2 regions of the Mesorhizobium sp. B2-6-1 genome follow, and region 1 is predicted to be linked to the other one. Evidence: riboswitches for the same ligand, from Rfam matches in the RefSeq annotation. Region 1 holds a riboswitch; the other holds the start of a gene.

The links. Region 1 has a riboswitch for S-adenosylmethionine ahead of FJ443_RS15915 (homoserine O-acetyltransferase). Riboswitches for the same ligand answer to the same signal wherever they lie in the genome.
Positions count from the first base shown of each region.
Region 2: another riboswitch for S-adenosylmethionine. It lies ahead of FJ443_RS10550 (O-succinylhomoserine sulfhydrylase); the one in region 1 lies ahead of FJ443_RS15915 (homoserine O-acetyltransferase).

Region 1 is NZ_VFUH01000007.1:34,764-38,580, forward strand. It holds gene FJ443_RS15905 (DUF1194 domain-containing protein) at 1-757, shown strand, start outside; gene metW (methionine biosynthesis protein MetW) at 869-1,483, opposite strand; gene FJ443_RS15915 (homoserine O-acetyltransferase) at 1,542-2,711, opposite strand; SAM riboswitch at 2,833-2,910, opposite strand; gene hisC (histidinol-phosphate transaminase) at 3,046-3,817, shown strand, end outside.
Region 2 is NZ_VFUH01000004.1:25,443-29,259, forward strand. It holds gene araD1 (AraD1 family protein) at 1-86, shown strand, start outside; gene FJ443_RS10540 (ABC transporter substrate-binding protein) at 302-1,033, opposite strand; gene FJ443_RS10545 (2'-deoxycytidine 5'-triphosphate deaminase) at 1,174-2,268, opposite strand; SAM riboswitch at 2,346-2,423, shown strand; gene FJ443_RS10550 (O-succinylhomoserine sulfhydrylase) at 2,481-3,668, shown strand; gene FJ443_RS10555 (BrnA antitoxin family protein) at 3,687-3,817, opposite strand, start outside.

The sequences.
Region 1 (3,817 bases):
CGCCGTGACTGCGCCTGCGCCGGATAGTCTGGCCGTTGATGTCCAACTGGTGCTGGCGGTCGATATCTCATTGTCGATGGACGAGAAGGAGTTCGCCCTGCAGCGCGCCGGCTATGTGGAGGCGCTGCGTCATCCCGACTTCATCAAGGCGGTCCGCGCCGGGAACGCCGGTCGCATCGCGCTCACCTATTTCGAATGGGCCGGCACTGTGCGCGACGACGCGCTCATCGGCTGGCAGGTCATCGACGGCGCTGAGAGCGCCAACGCTTTTGCCGACAAGATTGCAGCCCGCCCGTTCCGCAGCTTCCGCGGCACGTCGATCTCCGGCGCGCTCGCCTTCGGTGCAGGGCTTTTCGACCGCACTACTTTCGAAAGCGAACGCAGCGTCATCGATATTTCCGGTGACGGACCAAACAATATCGGGCCGCCCGTCACCGCCACGCGGGATGCGGCAAACGCCAGAGGCATCGTCATCAACGGCCTGCCGATCCTGATCAATCCATCGCCCACCTTCAGCCACCTCGACCGGTATTACGCCCAGTGCGTCACCGGCGGGCCGGGCTCCTTCGTGCTGCCGATTTATACAGCCGCCGAATTTTCGACGGCAATCCGGCGCAAGCTGATTCTCGAAGTGAGCGGCGTTCAGAACGAGACCAGGATCATTCCCGCCGAAGCCGAGGCTCCGATCGACTGCCTGCAAGGCGAACGCGACAGACGGTTCTTGTCGGATCCCTATTTCCCGGAGCTCGATCGCTGAGCCTTCGCCGGGCTATGCGTTCCAACCTGCTGATGACCTTCGTCGCAGAGATCAGCTTGCAGCTCGACTTCGCCCGAAAAGGGGGTGTCATAGCCACCTCCGGGATGGCCCTTATCGCTTCAACAAGAACACCGCTTGCTGGCCGAAGAAGTTCCAGAACCACCATGGCATCGACAGGCCGATCTTCTGGCCGTTGGCGTCGAGCGCGGTCGCCCTTTCCACGGTCGCGCCAAGCTCCTCGCACAGATTGACGAAGTCGCGGATGGTGCAGAAGTGGATATTTGGCGTGTCGTACCAGGAATAGGGCAGGTCCTTGGTCACCGGCATGCGGCCCTTGACGAACAGCGACAGGCGCACCCGCCAGTGGCCGAAATTGGGGAAGGACACGATGGCGTGTTCGCCGATCCTGAGCAGTTCGTCGAGAACGAGCTTCGGGTTGCGGGTCGCCTGCAAGGTCTGCGACAGGACGACGAAATCAAAACCCTTGTCGGGATAGAATTCGAGATCCTTGTCGGCGTCGCCTTGCACGACCGAGAGGCCGCGCGCCACACATTCGTTGACGCCGCGCTGCGACAGCTCCAGTCCGCGGCCGTCGATCTGCTTGGTCTCCTGCAAAAGCTCGAGCAGCGAGCCGTCGCCGGAACCGACGTCCAGCACCCGCGATTGCGGAGGGATCAGACCGGCGATCACCTCGAGATCGACGCGCTGGGCGCGGTTGACGCTCATGGCTTGCCCCTTGTCGTGGCGCATGATCCTTGATGCACAAGACTGTAACTTTGCCGGGTCACGCGCCGAGCCCTCTCGCTCGCGCGGCCGAGCCGATGAAGCCATTGATGGCGGCGAACAGTTCCGGCTCGTCAAGCAGGAAGGCGTCGTGCCCGCGATCGGTCTCGATCTCGACGAAGGACACCGACGCGCCGGCGGCATTCAGCGCATGGACGATCGAGCGGCTCTCCTCTGTCGGAAACAGCCAATCCGAGGTGAACGAAACCAGGCAGAAGCGTGTCTTGGTGCCGGCAAAAGCATCGGCCAGCCTGCCGCCATGGTCGGCGGCGAGGTCGAAATAGTCCATGGACCGCGTCATGTAGAGATAGGAATTGGCGTCGAAGCGGTCGACGAAAGTCATGCCCTGGTGACGCAGATAGCTCTCGATCTGGAAGTCGGCGTCGAAGCCGAAGGTCAGAGCTTCGCGGTCCTGCAGGTTGCGGCCGAACTTCCGGTGCAAGGCGGCTTCCGACAGGTAGGTGATGTGGGCGGCCATGCGCGCCACGGCGAGCCCCTTTTCCGGGCGTTTGCCGTGGTCGAAATACTTGCCGCCATGCCATTCGGGGTCCGCCATCACGGCCTGCCGGCCGACCTCGTGGAAAGCGATGTTCTGCGAGGAATGACGCGCGCCGGTGGCGATCGGCAGCGCCGAGAAAACACGCTCCGGATAGCTCGACGCCCATTGCAGCACCTGCATGCCGCCCATCGACCCGCCGAGCACGCAAAACAGTTTTTCGATGCCGAAATGATCGATCAGCATCTGCTGGGCACGCACCATGTCGCGGATGGTGATGACCGGAAGGTCGAGCCCATAAGGCTTGCCGGTGGCGGGATTGGTGGATGCCGGGCCGGTGGAACCGAGGCAGCCGCCGATGACGTTTGAGCAGATGACGAAGAAACGGTTGGTGTCGATGATCTTGCCGGGGCCGATCAGCACTTCCCACCAACCCGGCTTGCCGGTCACTGGATTGGTGCTGGCCACATGCTGGTCGCCGGTCAAAGCGTGGCATACGAGAATGGCGTTGGAACGGGCGTCATTCAGCGTGCCGTAGGTCTGGTAGGCGATCTGGAACGGCGACAGCAGCGTGCCGGCGTCGAGCTTGAGCGGCTTGTCGGCGCCGAAGCGCACGACCGGACTCGACGGTTGGTCTGCCTCGTTGTTGGTTCTGCCAGCGCGCTGAGCGGCCATCTCGTCTCTCTTGCTGCACCCTTGCCTTTTACGGAAATCGCTACCGATGTCAGCGCGGCCGATGCGTTCGTCCGGCCGGCCGCGGACAATAAAAAACCGGCAATGCCTTCGCAAAGCCGGTTACGTCACGCAAACGGCCCTTTAGCGAATTGTTTAACGTGGCTGCAAGCCGACCGGCCAAATCACCACGGAACTGTTGCTGCCCTTCTAGAACTCGCCTGCCCCGCCGTCAATGCCAACTGCTGGCACCACTGCCACCTCTCGACATTGCCGGCCATGGCTTGTATTTCCGCAGCGGCTTCCAGGACGGAAGCGTTCTCGACGGATTTGCGATATGAGCCAGACCCCGGACAAGGCACGTCCAACCCCGCGCGCGGGCATCATGGACATCGAGGCCTATGTGCCGGGCAAGAGCTCGGCCCCCGCCGGGGTGGACAAGGTCCACAAGCTGTCGTCGAACGAGAACCCGCTCGGCCCCTCGCCGAAGGCAATCGAGGCCGCGCGCGAGGTCGCCGCCAAGCTCGACGTCTATCCCGACGGCACCGCCCGGCGCCTGCGCGAAGCAATCGCCGAGGTGCATGGTCTGAACGCACAGAACATCATCTGTTCCAACGGCTCCGACGAGATTCTCGGCTTGCTGGCGCAGACTTATCTCGCGCCCGGCGACGAGGCCATATTCACCGAACACGCCTTCATGGTCTACAAGATCTACATCCAGTCGGCGGGGGCGACGCCTGTCGCGGTCAAGGAGACCGAGGAGCGCGCCGACATCGATGCGATCTTGGCGGCCGTCACGCCACGTACGAAGATCGTGTTCCTCGCCAATCCCAACAATCCGACCGGCACTTACGTGCCGTTCCAGGAGGTGCGCCGCCTGCATGCCGGCCTGCCGAAGAACGTGCTTCTGGTGCTCGATGCCGCCTATGCCGAATATGTCAGGCGCAACGACTATGAGGCCGGCATCGAGCTCGCGGGCAGCTCTCAGAACGTGGTCATGACCCGCACCTTCTCCAAGATCGGACTTGGCGGGGCGCGGATCGGATGGATGTATGGGCCGATGCACATCGTCGACGCGATCAACCGCATACGCGGTCCCTTCAACGTCA
Region 2 (3,817 bases), on a different contig from region 1:
AGATCGAGGCCGGCGATTTCGGCCTGCCGCTGCGCAACCCGCTCGAAATCGAAAAGCCGGTGAAGGTGGCGGTGAAGGCGCTCTGAGGGTGGCCATCATTTCCTTCTCCCCTGTGGGATCCGAAGGACGGGGCGAGACCCGTGGCTTGCCCCAGGGCAGTGGATCAGCGCGCAGCGCCGAGACGGTTGAGGGGTGCTGGCCGGAGTGAGGCGTTGGCGTTCCCTGGAACACCCCTCATCCGACCTCGCTTCGCGAGGCCACCTTCTCCCACAAGGGGAGAAGGTAAGAAGCGTCTCAGATCTCAATAAATATCGAAATCGAAATACTTGTCCTGGATCTTCTTGTAGGTGCCGTCGGCGACGATGGCGTCAATGGCTGCGTTGAGCTTGTCGCGCAGCGCCGTATCCTCGAGGCGCACGGCAATGCCGGCTTCGGTCTCGGTGCCCTTGACGTCGCCGACCATCTTGCAGCAACCGTCGCTCGCCTTCTTCATCCAGTCCATCAGCACGAACTTGTCGGAAAGGACGGCGTCGAGGCGGCCGTTCTGGAGATCGGTGATTGCCTCTTCCTGGGTCGGATAGAGCTTCGCTTCGGCGCCGGCCTTGCCATAGACGTCCTGGGCGTAATTGGCCTGCGTGGTCGCCGCCTGGGCGCCGACCGTCTTGCCGGTGAGTGCCGCCGGTTCGGTCGAGGCGATGTCGCTGTCCTTCAGGGCGACGAGCGACAGCGGCGTCGTATAGTATTTGTGGGTGAACGCAACCTGCTTCTTGCGCTCCTCGGTGATGCTCATCGAAGCGATGATGGCGTCGAACTTCTTGGCCTGCAGAGCCGGTATGATGCCGTCCCAGTCCTGGGTGACGATCTCGCATTCGACCTTCATCTGCGCGCACAAGGCGTTGGCGATGTCGATGTCGAAGCCCTCGACCTTGCCGTCGGGCGTGATGGTGTTGAACGGCGGATAGGCGCCCTCGGTGCCGATCTTGATTTTCTCCGCCGCATGCACCGACAGGACGCCGGCACCAAGCGTCAGCATGGCGGCGGCCGCCGTCGATACGATCCATTTCGAAATCTGCATTTTCATTCCCCTTGAGCGCCGCCACGTCGGCGGCCGGCGAGGTAGCCAAGCATGGCGAGCCGGCGCAGGCAAGTATCTTGCCTGACGGTGATGAGCGTTCAGGGCGCGGCGCGAAAGTGCTTGGACAGCTTCAGGCCCTGCGCCTGGTAGTTCGAGCCGAGCTCGGTACCGTAAAGCGCCTGCGGCCGCTTCAGCATATGTTCGTAGACCAGCCGGCCGACGATCTGGCCATGATCGAGGATGAACGGCACCTCATGGCTGCGCACTTCGAGCACGGCGCGGCTGCCGGTGCCGCCGGCCGCCGAGTGGCCGAAGCCCGGATCGAAGAAGCCGGCATAGTGGACACGGAACTCGCCCACCAGTGGATCGAAGGGCGTCATTTCGGCCGCGTAGAGCGGCGGCACATGCACCGCTTCCTGGCTGACGAGGATGTAGAACTCGTCCGGATCGAGCACCAGCTCGCCGGCGCCGCTCTTGTGGATCGGCTCCCAGAAGTCGACGATCTCCTGCGCCGCGCGTTTGTCGACATCGACGAGGCCGGTATGGTGTTTGCCGCGATAGCCGACCAGCCCGTCACTGTCGCCGTTGAGATCGATCGACAATGCGATGCCGCCGCCGGAGATGTTCGGCGGTTCGGTGGCGACCAGCATTTCGGCCCGGTGCAATTGATGCAACTCTGCTTCCGAGAGCAGCGCATTGCCGGTGCGGAAGCGTATCTGCGAAAGGCGCGAGCCGGCGCGCACGACGATCGGGAAGGTGCGTGGGCTGACTTCGAGATAGAGCGGACCATGATAGCCGGCGGCGATCTTGTCGAACTCGTGGCCGCGATCGGTCATCACGCGGGTGAAGATATCGAGCCGCCCGGTCGAGCTCTTGGGATTGGCGGACGCCGAAATTTCCGCCGGCAGCGCCAGGCTTTCGAGCAGGGGCACGATGTAGACGCAGCCGGTTTCCAAAACGGCGCCGTCGGCCAGGCTGATCTCGTGCAGCTTCAGCCGGTCGAGTTTTTCACTGACCTTGTGGTTGGGACCCGGCAGGAAGGACGCGCGCACCCGCCACGCCTTGTCGCCGAGCCTCAGATCGAGGCTGGCCGGCTGGATCTGGTCGGCGTCGAGCGCACGCGACGACTTCAGCGCGCCGGACTGGAACAGCGCCGCAATGTCCTGATCGGGAAGAATTCCTGTCTGCCGCAAAGTCTGGCTCCGCTCTGCTGGTACAAGTCTCTTAATGAAGCCGGCAATTGACGCAAGCGTGGCGCGGGTCTAAAGGGTCGTTATCCCGTGGTGATTTGGCCGGTCGGCTTGCAGCCACGTTAAACAAGTCGCTAAAGGACCGTCGGGCCGCAAGGCCGCATGGACCGGTTGCGACTTTTTCGCGGCCGGTTTTTTTGTGTTTGGATAGGACGATGACGAGCAAGACGCGCAACTGGAAGCCTCAGACCGCACTCGTGCATGGCGGGACTCTGCGTTCCGGCTTCGGTGAAACTTCCGAGGCGATGTACCTGACCCAGGGCTATGTCTATGAAACGGCCCAAGCCGCCGAAGCCCGCTTCAAGGGCGAGGAACCGGGCTTCATCTATTCGCGCTACGCCAATCCGACCGTCGACATGTTCGAGAAGCGCATGTGCGCGCTCGAAGGCGCCGAGGACGCGCGCGCCACCGCGTCCGGCATGGCGGCGGTGACGGCAGCACTCCTGTGCAGCGTCAAGGCCGGCGATCATATCGTTGCGGCGCGCGCCCTGTTCGGCTCCTGCCGCTGGGTGGTCGAGACGCTGGCGCCGCGTTACGGCATCGAGGCGACGCTGGTCGACGGCACCGACATCGCCAATTGGGAAAAGGCGGTTCGGCCCAACACCAAGCTGTTTTTCCTGGAAAGCCCGACCAACCCGACGCTTGAGGTGGTGGACATCGCCGCCGTCGCTTCGCTTGCTAATTCGATCGGCGCGCGGCTGGTCGTGGACAATGTCTTCGCCACGCCGCTGCAGCAGAAGCCGTTGCAGCTCGGCGCGCATATCGTGGTCTATTCGGCGACCAAGCACATCGATGGCCAGGGCCGATGTCTCGGCGGCGTCATTCTGTCGGACAAGAAGTGGATCGACGAGAACCTGCACGATTATTTCCGCCATACCGGCCCCAGCCTGTCGCCGTTCAATGCCTGGACGCTGCTGAAGGGCCTGGAAACGCTGCCGCTGCGCGTGCGCCAGCAGACGGAGAGCGCCGGCAAGGTCGCCGATTTCCTGGCCGAGCAGCCGGAGATCGCCCGCGTGATCTATCCCGGGCGCGCCGACCATCCGCAGGCTGACGTCGTGAAGAAGCAGATGTCGGGCGGCTCCACCCTGATCTGCTTTGACGTCAAGGGCGGCAAGCAGGGTGCCTTCGCCTTGCAGAACGCGCTCGACATCGTCCTGATCTCGAACAATCTCGGTGACGCCAAAAGCCTGATCACCCATCCGGCGACGACGACGCACAAGAACCTCAGCGACGAAGCGCGCGCCGAGCTCGGCATCGGACCCGGCACGCTCAGGCTGTCGGTCGGGTTGGAAGATACCGACGATTTGCTGGACGACATCGCGCAGGCGTTGAAGGCCCGATGAGGACTGGCAGACCGAGGATTACAGGCCTGCCGCTTTGCGCAACGCTTCGTTCATGCGCGTCTGCCAGCCATCACCACCGGCCCTGAAACGGTCGACAACATCGGCGTCGAGGCGCAACTGTACCGCACGTTTGGGTCGCGCAAGCGGCG